DNA from 2 places in the Caballeronia sp. LZ028 genome. Region 2 is predicted to be linked to the other one. Evidence: riboswitches for the same ligand, from Rfam matches in the RefSeq annotation. Region 2 holds a riboswitch; the other holds the start of a gene.
What was found. Region 2 has a riboswitch for thiamine pyrophosphate ahead of QCE58_RS14260 (FAD-dependent oxidoreductase). Riboswitches for the same ligand answer to the same signal wherever they lie in the genome.
Positions count from the first base shown of each region.

Region 1: another riboswitch for thiamine pyrophosphate. It lies ahead of thiC (phosphomethylpyrimidine synthase ThiC); the one in region 2 lies ahead of QCE58_RS14260 (FAD-dependent oxidoreductase).

Region 1 is NZ_JARUXN010000001.1:1,259,705-1,265,464, forward strand. It holds gene QCE58_RS05895 (hypothetical protein) at 1-322, opposite strand, end outside; gene QCE58_RS05900 (glycine zipper 2TM domain-containing protein) at 528-707, opposite strand; gene thiC (phosphomethylpyrimidine synthase ThiC) at 948-2,879, opposite strand; TPP riboswitch at 3,009-3,149, opposite strand; gene QCE58_RS05910 (EamA family transporter) at 3,370-4,311, shown strand; gene QCE58_RS05915 (DUF4397 domain-containing protein) at 4,662-5,444, shown strand; gene QCE58_RS05920 (dihydrofolate reductase family protein) at 5,504-5,760, opposite strand, start outside.
Region 2 is NZ_JARUXN010000001.1:3,012,502-3,018,261, forward strand. It holds gene thiE (thiamine phosphate synthase) at 1-946, opposite strand, end outside; gene QCE58_RS14250 (thiazole synthase) at 943-1,749, opposite strand; gene thiS (sulfur carrier protein ThiS) at 1,773-1,970, opposite strand; gene QCE58_RS14260 (FAD-dependent oxidoreductase) at 1,987-3,129, opposite strand; TPP riboswitch at 3,317-3,441, opposite strand; gene QCE58_RS14265 (ABC transporter ATP-binding protein/permease) at 3,673-5,415, shown strand; gene QCE58_RS14270 (glutamate synthase subunit beta) at 5,485-5,760, opposite strand, start outside.

The DNA of each region.
Region 1 (5,760 bases), 1.8 Mb from region 2:
ACGCCGGATAGCCGTAGTACGGGTAAGCCGCATACGGCGGGTAATACGGATAGGGATACGTCCGGTAGTAGTCGGAGTACGACGAGCCGACGGCGTATTCGTACTGTGGCGGCAAGGTCGCGGATGACGTCGGCGTGGCCGCCGTGCCGGACGCGGGCAACGCAAATTCCCGCTGCGTGTAGGTCGCGCCGACGACAGGCGCGGGCGGATAAGCTGGATAAGCCGGATAACCGTAAGGGTAATAACATCCGCCGAGAAGAAGCCCGGCGGCGAGCGCTGCGGCGGTCGTCCTGGGTCCGGACATGCTGCGGGCGGAAATCATGGCACTGCTCCTTGCGTTACGGCTTGCGGGACGTGGGATCGAATGAAATTGGCCCCTTAAGAAGCAGCTTAGTCGAACGACAACCGGGAGGCGCGCCGCGTGATGTGAAAAAGCATTGCGGCGCGCCTTTATGTAACAGAAATGAAACAGCGGGTCGTTGATGGCGGCGAAACGCGTCCGTTGCGTCGTTCAGACGATGTTCGCGCTACTTCCCGACCTGATTGCCGATAATCCCGCCGACCGCCGCGCCGCCGAGCGTCGAAAGCGCGCTGCCGCCGATCACCGCGCCGCCCGCCGCACCGACGCCGGCGCCGATAGCCGTATCCCGTTGACGCGTGGTCATGTCGCCGCAAGCGGTCAGTCCTCCCAGAAACCCAACGATCATTGCAGCGGCGCCGATCTGTTTGATGATTTTCATGTCGACTCTCCAATTCGAAGATGAGATGAATCGGCTGCGGCTCGGCCGCATTTGCGCCGGTTCACGCACTCAACCAGCAGAAAAGATGCCCGAATCGTCGGATGAACCGCTCATTCAGGCCCGACAAGGCTTTGCGCCCGGCGCACACATAAAAAACGGCCTGCCGCACGCGCTGTGCGACAGGCCGTTGTCAGCGAGTCAGAAGCTTCAGGTCGGCTGATAGATTTCCGCGCCCTTTTTCACGAACTCGATCGCCTTCGTCTCCATGCCCTTGGCGAGCGCCTCGCTTTCGCTGACACCTTGCTTCGCCGCGAAATCGCGCACGTCCTGCGTGATCTTCATCGAGCAGAAGTGCGGGCCGCACATCGAGCAGAAATGCGCGACCTTCGCGGAATCCTTCGGCAGCGTTTCGTCGTGGAATTCGCGCGCCTTGTCCGGATCGAGACCGAGATTGAACTGGTCTTCCCAGCGGAATTCGAAGCGTGCCTTCGACAGCGCGTTGTCCCGCACCTGCGCGCCCGGATGACCCTTCGCGAGATCGGCCGCGTGCGCCGCGAGCTTGTACGTGATGATGCCTTCCTTCACGTCGTCCTTGTTCGGCAGCCCCAGGTGTTCCTTGGGCGTGACGTAGCAGAGCATCGCGGTGCCGAACCAGCCGATCATCGCAGCGCCGATGCCCGACGTGATGTGGTCGTAACCCGGCGCGATGTCGGTCGTCAGCGGCCCGAGCGTGTAGAAGGGCGCTTCGTCGCACCATTCCAGTTGCAGGTCCATGTTTTCCTTGATGAGCTGCATCGGAACGTGGCCGGGGCCTTCGATCATCACCTGCACGTCGTGCTTCCACGCGATCTGCGTCAGTTCGCCGAGCGTCTTCAGTTCGCCGAGCTGGGCTTCGTCATTGGCGTCGTAGATCGAGCCGGGGCGCAGGCCGTCGCCGAGGGAGAACGAGACATCGTATTGCTTCATGATTTCGCAGATGTCTTCGAAGTGCTCGTAAATGAAGCTTTCCTTGTGATGCGCGAGGCACCACTTCGCCATGATCGAGCCGCCGCGCGACACGATGCCCGTCATGCGGTTCGCGGTCAGCGGCACGTATTGCAGGCGCACGCCGGCGTGAATCGTGAAGTAATCGACGCCTTGCTCCGCCTGCTCGATGAGCGTGTCGCGGAAGATTTCCCACGTCAGGTCTTCGGCCTTGCCGTTCACCTTTTCGAGCGCCTGATAGATCGGCACCGTGCCGATCGGCACCGGCGAATTGCGGATGATCCACTCGCGCGTTTCGTGGATGTGCTTGCCGGTCGACAGATCCATGACCGTGTCGCCGCCCCAGCGAATCGCCCACGTCATCTTGTCGACTTCCTCGCCGATCGACGACGTGACCGCCGAATTGCCGATGTTCGCGTTGATCTTCACGAGGAAGTTGCGGCCGATAATCATCGGCTCGCTTTCCGGGTGATTGATGTTCGCGGGGATGATCGCGCGGCCGCGCGCCACTTCCTCGCGCACGAATTCAGGCGTGATTTCCTTCGCCGCGTCCTTGCCGAACGCCGCCGCGCCGAAGGCTTGTCCGGCGTGCTGGCGGCCCATCATCTTCGCGAGCTTTTCGCCGTTGGGGCCGCTCGTGCGCAGGCTTTCGAGATACTCCGCGCGACGCTGGTTCTCGCGAATCGCGATGTACTCCATCTCCGGCGTGATGATGCCCTGGCGCGCGTAGTGCATCTGCGAGACGTTCTTGCCGGCGAGCGCGCGGCGCGGATGACGGTGCAAACCCGGAAAGCGCAGTTCGGCCGTTTTGGGATCGGCGGCGCGCTCGCGGCCGAACTCGCTCGACAGGCCGCTCAGTTCCTCGGTGTCGCCGCGCTTTTCGATCCACGCGCCGCGCAGCGCGGGCAGACCGCTGCGAATGTCGATCTGCGCGTCGGGGTCGGTGTACGGGCCTGACGTGTCGTACACGTAGACGGGCGGATTCTTCTCGCCGCCGAAGCCGTCGGGCGTGTCGGATTGCGTGATCTCGCGCATCGGCACGCGGATGTCGGGCGTCGAACCTTCGACATAGACCTTGCGCGAGTTCGGCAGCGGCGCGATGGCGGCGGCATCGACGACGGCGTTTTCCGAGAGGAACTTCGGGTTGGCATTCATGTGCTTGATCTCCTAAGGGACGATTTTTTTCAGCACGAGCGATGTCGTAGCTCGTGGTGACTCAGGAGCTAAACAGGGAGGAACGAGATGGAAAGGTACGGGTTCGGTTGAAGTGGCGTGGACTGCGGCCTATGGAACCCGAACGCTTCCCTGCGCTGGCATTATCCAGATCAGGTTCAAAGGGTATTTCTCACCCACGCCACACGAAGCGCTTCGCCGATGAAACCGCACGAAACCGCGATGTGCAACGCAGGACCCCCGCGTTAGCAGCCGACACGTTACACCGCGGCGTGGCGTCTTGGCAACCATCCCGAAAATGAGCCGATGGATGCGAGCGCTTACTGCATAATGTCGGGCGCCGCGGATTTCCGGGTTTTCCCGAAGGTCGCGCGGTCCTTCCTCGCGCCATTCCCCTTTGCTTTACGCCATGTCGTTCTGTCTGGTTTTGCCCGTTTTTCTCCGGCGCGCAGCCGTCGCCGCGGAGTGATGCATGTCCGCTCTGCCTCCGCCGCGCCTGCCGTTCAGCTTCCCTGACCGTTTTCCGTTTCGCGCGCCGCGCTCTTTCAAGGGGCAGGTCGCGCTTGCGCTGACGGTCGTCTATCTCGTTTGGGGATCGACGTATCTCTGCATCCATCTCGCGCTCGAATCTTTTCCGCCGTTGATGCTCGGCGGGCTGCGCAATCTGTTCGCGGGCATCGGGCTATTCTTGATCGCGGTGCATCGCAAGTCGGTGTGGCCCAGCGCGCGGGAAGTGCGCAACGCGGCGATCGTCGGCACGTTGCTGGAAGGTCTGTCGAGCGGGATGATGGCTTACGGCATGCGGACCGTGGGGACCGGCACGGCCGCCGTGATGGTCGCGACGGTGCCGCTTTTCGCGACGATCTTCACCGCGCTCAGCGGACGCGGCGTCGCGAAAGGCGAGTGGTTCGCGGTGGCGCTGGGTCTGCTCGGGATCGTGCTGCTGAATCACGGCGATCCCTCGCCGAGTTCGACGGTCGGCACGCTGGCGATTCTGTGCGCCGCGATCTTCTGGGCGGGCGGCGCGCATCTGGCGACGCGCCTGCCGCAGCCTTCCGATCTGCTGATGTCGACGGCGCTGCAGATCGGTTTGGGCGGATTGATCGCGACGGCGATCGCGTTCGCATCGGGCGAGCGGTTGGCGAGCGTCGGCGTCGGCGCGGGGTTCTCGTTTTTGTATCTCGTTGTGATCGGTTCGATGGCCGCTTATGTCGCGTATAACTTTCTGATCCGCAATACGAGCACGATCGTCGCGACGAGTTGTCTTTATGTGAATCCGGTGGTGGCGGTTGGTTTGGGCGCGCTGCTGCTCGGGGAAATCGTCACGCAATGGACCGTGATTGCGACCGTTGTGATTCTGCTTTCCGTTGGGCTTTCGTTCTGGTTTGATCAGCGGCGGCGGGGACTTCTCTGAACGCACCATCCTTGTAAAAACCGCTTCTCGTCACGCGGCGACGCTGCATTGATCGATGCAGCACCGCGCGGGGTCTTCGCGCATCCCGAGTAATTCCTCTAACGAATCCGAAACCCTTTCCGGACGGGCCTCAGCGGCCGATACACGCCATCGTCGCACCGTCTCGGGGCATGCTCATTGCTCAACGCATGCGCCACTTCGACGGCAAATCTGATCGATCGAAATGGCAAGAGGGAAACCCGAATCGGGCCCGGCGAGCGAGCGCGCAAAGTCCTGCGGATGCCTAATCGTCCGGACCCGGATGACGATGTGGCCGATCAAATCAAATCAAAACAAAGGAAGGTGAAACCATGAAGCTCATCCGCACCGCTGCCGCGCTTGCCGCCGTCGCCGCTTTGCTCTCCGCTTGCGGCGGAAGCTCCGATGACGTCGGCAAGGAAATCGGCGTCACTCAGCCGCAAGTCCATTTCATCCACGCGATCCCGAGCGGCCCGAACGTCGACTTCTACGACAACAGCAAGATCCTGCAGCCGAATCTCGCCTATAAGGCGGTGACGAACTTCGCGAACATCGACACGGGCCAGCACAACTTTTCCTACGCCGCCGTCAACACGACGACGCAACTCGCCACCGACACGACCATCTCGAACGCGGCGAAAGGGCACGAATACACGGTGATCGCGCTGCCGGACGCGGGCTTCGTGCCGTCGATCGCGGTGATCGACGATCCGTTCGACAAGGGCCTGCTATCGAGCAGCGCACGCGTGCGCGCGTTCAACGCATCGACGAACGCGCCGAACCTCGACATCTATCTCGTCGCGCCGGGCACGAACATCTCGACCGTCAGCCCGACGATGGCGGGCGTCGCCTACAAGAACGCCGTACCGGCGACGACGCAAGACTCGATCTACGTCTCCGGCGGCACGTATCAACTGATCGCGACGCTGCCGGGCTCGAAGACGCCGGTCTATAAATCGGCGTCGTTCGATCTCGTCAACAACGCGGACTGGCTCGTGACGACGCTGCCTTCGGGAACTGCAGCCACGCAACTCGTGCCCGAGAAGATTCGCGTGCTCGTCGCGCAGGGTGGCAACACGCAGCAGCCGGCGCTCGAACTGCCCGACACGCAATAAGGCATGAACCGCACAGCCCGGCCGGAAGAATCGGCCGGGCCTTTTCGTATCGCGCGCAGCTACTTCGCAAGGACGATGTGCGTGGCCCGCTCCGTCGGAACGTGCTCGACCGTCCGATATCCCAAAGCGCGCAAATCCAGACCGTCGAAGAGCGATTCCCCTTGCCCGAGCGCCACCGGCGCGAAAGCGAGGTGGATTTCATCCACATGGCCGGCCTGAATGTATTGCTTGACCGTGGCCGCTCCGCCGCCGATCTTGATGTCCTTCGCGCCCGCCGCTTCGCGTGCCTTTTGCAGCGCGACCTCGATGCCGTCCG
Region 2 (5,760 bases):
CGTCGATTCCACCAATGGCGACAAGCGGCACCCGGCCCGACAGCAGTTGCACGTAGCGCGACAGGCGCGCCAATCCTTGTGGCTTGGTCGGCATGACTTTCGTCGTGGTCGGGAAGACGGCGCCGAGCGCAAGGTAGCTCGGCTTGAAGTGCAGCGCGCGCAACATCTCGTAATAGCCGTGCGTCGACAGACCGAGCCGCACGCCGGCTTTCGCGATGGCGCTCAGGTCGGCCGTCTGCACGTCTTCCTGTCCGAGGTGCACGCCGTACGCGCCCGCCGCAATCGCCTCGCGCCAATGATCGTTGATGAAAACCTGTGCGTCATGCCGACGTCCCGCCTCGACCGAGCGCGAGATTTCGCGCTGCAAGTCGGCGGCGTCGGCGGTTTTGCGGCGCAGTTGCGTCGTGCGGACGCCGAGACCGAGCACGCGCTCGACCCAGTCGGCGCTCGGCAGCACCGGATACAGGCCGAGCCGATCGGGGCACGCCGGGAATCCGCCTTCGGGCGCGGCGGGCAGATCGGCGACACGCGGAAACGTCGCGAAATCGACGGGCCACGCGTCGTCCTTGTTCTCATCGCCCGCGCGCCAGGCGAGCGCGAGCGTCAGCGCGTCGTGCGGCTCGAAGTTGCAGTCGAGGAAAGCGGCGAGCGCGGACAGCCAATCATCCGACCATTCGCCTTCGAGCGCGAAACGCTCGTCGCCACGACGCAGCGTGACGCGATCGCCATGCGCTTCAAGGATTGCCGCGGCGCCGTTCGCGGCCACATCGTGCGGCTCGTTGAACACGATGATGTCGCTCGCCTGCGGCGATTCCGGCGCGGTCAGGCAGATGCGCCAGCGCGTTTCCGCCGTCGGCCATTCGCCGAGACGCGCGCGAATCCGCTCGGCGACTTCAGTCAGCTCGTCCGCCGGCGGCCAGAACACTTCACGATTCAACAAGCTCATGCCGCGCCTCCGTCCTGATGCCAGAACGGCATGCCGACGACCGGCGTGCTCGCCTGCGCGCTGTCGCGCTCGGCCATGGGGCCCGCGAGGAACGCGGTGCGCCCCGCTTCGACGCCGAGCGCGAACGCGCGCGCCATCTGCGGCGGGAAGGTTGCCTGCGAGACGGCCGTGTTGAGCAGCACGCCATCGAAGCCCCATTCCATCACCTGACACGCATGCGACGGCACGCCGAGACCGGCATCGACGATCAGCGGCACATCCGGCAGACGCTCGCGCAAGGTGCGCAGCCCGTATGGATTCGTCACGCCCTTGCCCGTGCCGATGGGCGCGCCCCACGGCATCAGCGCTTCGCAGCCGGCATCGAGCAGACGCCGGCCGATGACGAGATCTTCCGTGCAGTAAGGCAGCACCTTGAAGCCATCGCGGATCAGCTTGGCCGCCGCTTCGACGAGGCCGATCGGATCGGGCTGCAGCGTGTAGTCGTCGCCGATCAATTCCAGTTTGATCCACGGCGTCTCGAACACCTCGCGCGCCATGTGCGCGGTCGTGAGCACCTCGTCGACGCTCTGGCAGCCCGCCGTGTTCGGCAAAAGCGCGACGCCGTGGCGCTTGAGCACATCGAAAAAGCCGGCTTCGCCAGTCTCCGACTGACGGCGCAGCGCGACCGTGACCATGCCCGGCCGAGCGGCGTCGATGGAGTCGGAAAGCGATTGCAGCGACGGATAACGCGACGTGCCGAGCAGCACGCGGCTCGGAAACGTCTCGCCGTAGAGCGTGAGGACGTCGGCGGTGGAAATGGTCATGGTTCGATCCTTCGGTTCGGAGTTCAGCCGCCCGCGACGGGCGACACGACGTCGAGCTTGTCGCCGGCGGCGAGCATTTTCGTGGCGTGTTCGCCGCGCGCGACGAACTGGCCGTTCAGCGCGACCGCGAACGGCGGTTTCGCGCCGAACGCGGCGAGCGCGTCGGTGACGGTGGTGGCGTCGGGCAAATCGAAGACGCGCTGATTGATGTGGATGTTCATGGTTGTTTCCTGATGACTAGAGCGCTGGCGCAACCGCGAACTCGCCGTGCAGCAGTTCGGGCCAGCGCGCGGCGCTGCGGAAATCGGAGAAGGCCTCGGCATCGGCGATATCGCCGGAAGCGAGCGCGTCGGCGAGACGGCACGCGGCATCCGCGACTTCGGGCGCGATCATGAAGCCGTGCCGGTACAAGCCGTTCACGCGCAAGGTCCGCGCCCCGTCCCAGACGATCGCCGGCCGGTGATCCGGCAAGGTCGGCCGGCAATGCGAGTTCAGTTCGAGGATGCGCGCCTCGCCGAAACCCGGATGCACCGCGAACGCGGCGCTCAGCAGCTCGAGCGCCGAACGTACGCTCACGGGCGACATGTCCTCGCCCTCGACTTCCGTCGCGCCGATCACGTAGAGATCGTTCTCCTTCGGCGCGATGTAGAGCGGATAGCGCGGATGCAAGAGCCGCACCGGCCGCGTCAGCCCGATGCCCGGCGCGTGCACGCGCGCGACTTCGCCGCGAATGCCGCGCAGCGCGGGCCACGCGGGCTTGCCGCCGAGGCCGCGGCAATCGATGATCCAGCGCGCGTCGGGCATCGCATCGACGGCGGTGTTCCAGTGCGTACGCACGCCGCGCGCGGCAAGTCCGGCGGCGAGCGCGCCAAGCGCCTGACGGTTGTCGAGTTGGCCTTCGTTCGGCAGCAGCCAGCCCTGCGCGAAGCGCGTTCCGAGCGCCGGTTCGGCTTGCGCGACTTGCGCGCCCGCGAGCTTGACGAAGCCGCCGTCGAGCAGATTGGCGGGCGAATTGGCCTTGAGACGGCGTTCGAAGAGCGGCGCTTCGGCGCGATCCGCGCCGTGCCAGACGACGAGCGTGCCGTTGCGCTGAAAGAAAACCGGCTCGGGCAATTGCGCGATGAGTTCAGGCCAGCGTTCGAGCGATGCCGCCCCCAGCCCGACGACGAGCGGCTCCGCGCTCGCCGCTTCCGCGAGCGGCGCGAGCATGGCGGCGGCGACCCACGCGGCCGACTGTGTGCCGGCGGCGTCGCCGCGTTCGTAAAGCGCGACGTCGTGGCCCGCGCCCGCGAGTTGCCAGGCGACGAGCCGTCCGACGAGCCCGCCGCCGACGACGGCGAAATCCGGCCGGCGCGCGGCGCCCTGATCGATTCTGTTCATCAATTCGATGTCTCCATACGCGTAACGCTGCGGTGCACGATGGAGACGAAAGACGCGATCCCGATCGTGCTGGCGCGGCGCCACATCACGAGGACGAAATCAGCGGGAGAGACCGGCTCGGCAGCGCATGAAGCGCGCCGGGCGCGAAGAAAGGACTGGAAGAGACTGGAGGAATGGCGCGAGGCTCGCGCGGTCTCCGGAAACTTCCCTCGCCGGTATTACCCGGATCGGGTGCAAAGGGTCTCTCTCAGCCTCGCCGCGCTGCCGACCGTTCCGGCCGCCGATGCACGCGAAGCACCCCTGTTTCGTCGAGGGTCATTAAAACATGAAAGGCGAAGGCGCTGCAAACCGGGATTCCCCGCCTTTTATCGTGCGCGGCGGCACTCTGGCACAATGCCGCGAACATGGTTCGCAGGACGATCGCCCGAAATTAAGTGAGCGTTAAGCGAACCCCGGAACAATCTGCGGAGCCGGAAAACGCCGCGCGCGGCCCGGCCGCGGACGTAACAATCGGGCGCCACGAGGCGCATCAGCAGGAAGCTCATGACCAACACCCATACCGAAAGCACGCAGCAGAAGGCCGACGAAGTCTCGGCGTGGAGCCTCATCAAGCCCTACTGGGTGTCGGAGGAGCGCGGCTTCGCGTGGGGCCTTCTCGTCGCGATCATCGCGATCAACATGACCGTTGTGTGGATCAACGTCCGGCTCAACAGCTGGAACGCCGACTTCTACAACGCGCTGCAGAACAAGAACGTCAAGGACTTTCCGCATCTGCTGCTGATCTTCACGGGCCTCGCGTTCGCGTACATCCTGCTCGCGGTGTACGGTCGATATCTGCGGCAGATGCTCGCGTTTCGCTGGCGTCAATGGCTCACCAACCGCTTTCTGGAACAATGGCTCGGTGACAAGGCGTTCTACCGCATCGAGCGCGACCGCCTCGCCGACAACCCCGACCAGCGTATTTCCGACGACCTGCAATCCTTCGCCACCACCACGCTTTCGCTCTCGCTCGATCTGCTTTCGACGCTCGTCACGCTCGTCACTTTCATCACGATTCTCTGGACCATCGCGGGCGCGCTGACCTTCTCGCTCGGCGGCACGCCGATCACGATTCCGGGCTATATGGTCTGGGCCGCCGCGCTCTACGCGATTCTCGGCTCGCTGATCATCCAGAAGGTCGGGCATCCGCTCGTGTCGATCAACTATCAGCAGCAGAAGGTCGAGGCCGATTTCCGTTTCGGCCTGATCCGCGTGCGCGAGAACGCCGAACAGATTGCGTTTTATGACGGCATCGCGACCGAAACGGCGAACGCAAAGACCATCTTCCAGCGCATTCGCGACAACTGGTGGATGATCATGAAGTACACGAAGCGCATGACCTTCGTGCTGTCGTTCTACGGGCAGATCGCGATCATTTTCCCGATCATGGTCGCCGCGCCGCGCTACTTCGCGGGCGCGTTTTCGTTCGGCGTGCTGATGCAGATTTCATCGGCGTTCGGCACGGTCAGCGATTCGTTTTCGTGGTTCATCAACAGTTATTCGACGTTGGTCGAATGGCGCGCGACCGTGAATCGTCTGCGCGAATTCAAGCGCGTGATGCGCTCGACGCATATCCGCGAAGAAACGTCGCCAGCGACGGAGCGCGGCGGCATCAACCTGCACTACACGAGCACGCCGTCGCTCACGACGAACGGGCTCATGCTCGCGCTGCCCAACGGCACGCCGCTTTCGCGCGTGGCGAACGTGTCGATCGAGCCGGGTTCGCGCTGGCTGGTCGTCGGTCCATCGGGCTCGGGCAAGAGCACGTTGATGCGCGCGCTCGCGGGTCTTTGGCCGTTCGGCGACGGCACGATCGACGCGCCCGTCGACGCGAAGATGATGTTCGTCCCGCAGATGAGTTATCTGCCGATCGGCACGTTGCGCGCGGCGCTTTCGTATCCGTCGGCGGGTGGAACGTTCAGTGATGAAGAGTCGCGCGACGCGCTGCGTCTGTGCAATCTCGAGGCGTATGCGGATCGGCTGGAGGAAAGCGCGCATTGGGCGCGGAGTCTGTCGCCGGGCGAGCAGCAACGGCTTGCTGCCGCGCGCGTGCTGTTGCACAAGCCGGACTTCGTGTTCCTCGACGAAGCCACGAGCGCGCTCGACGCCGAGAACGAGCTGCATATCTACAACATGCTGGTCGAGCGGCTTCCGAAGGCGGCGATTGTGAGCGTGGCGCATCGCGAGTCGGTCGCGATGTTCCATGATTACAAGATCGAGATCGAGAGGGCGATGGCGGAGGTTTGACCCGTCCGCGCTCAAAAGCAAAAGGCCACGCAATCGCGTGGCCTTTTTGCATGAAGCGTCGAGCGACGCTTACCGCGGCAACTCGCTCGATCCCATCAGATACGCATCCACCGATCGTGCGCACTGACGTCCTTCGCGAATCGCCCAGACGACCAGCGACTGCCCGCGACGCATATCGCCGGCGGTGAAGACTTTATCGACCGACGTGTAATACGCCTTGTCGCCTTCGGTCGCGGCGCGCACGTTGCCGCGCGCATCCTTCTCGACGCCGAACGCATCCAGCACCGGCGACACCGGCTGCGTGAAGCCCATCGCGAGCAGCACGAGATCGGCCTTCATCTCGAA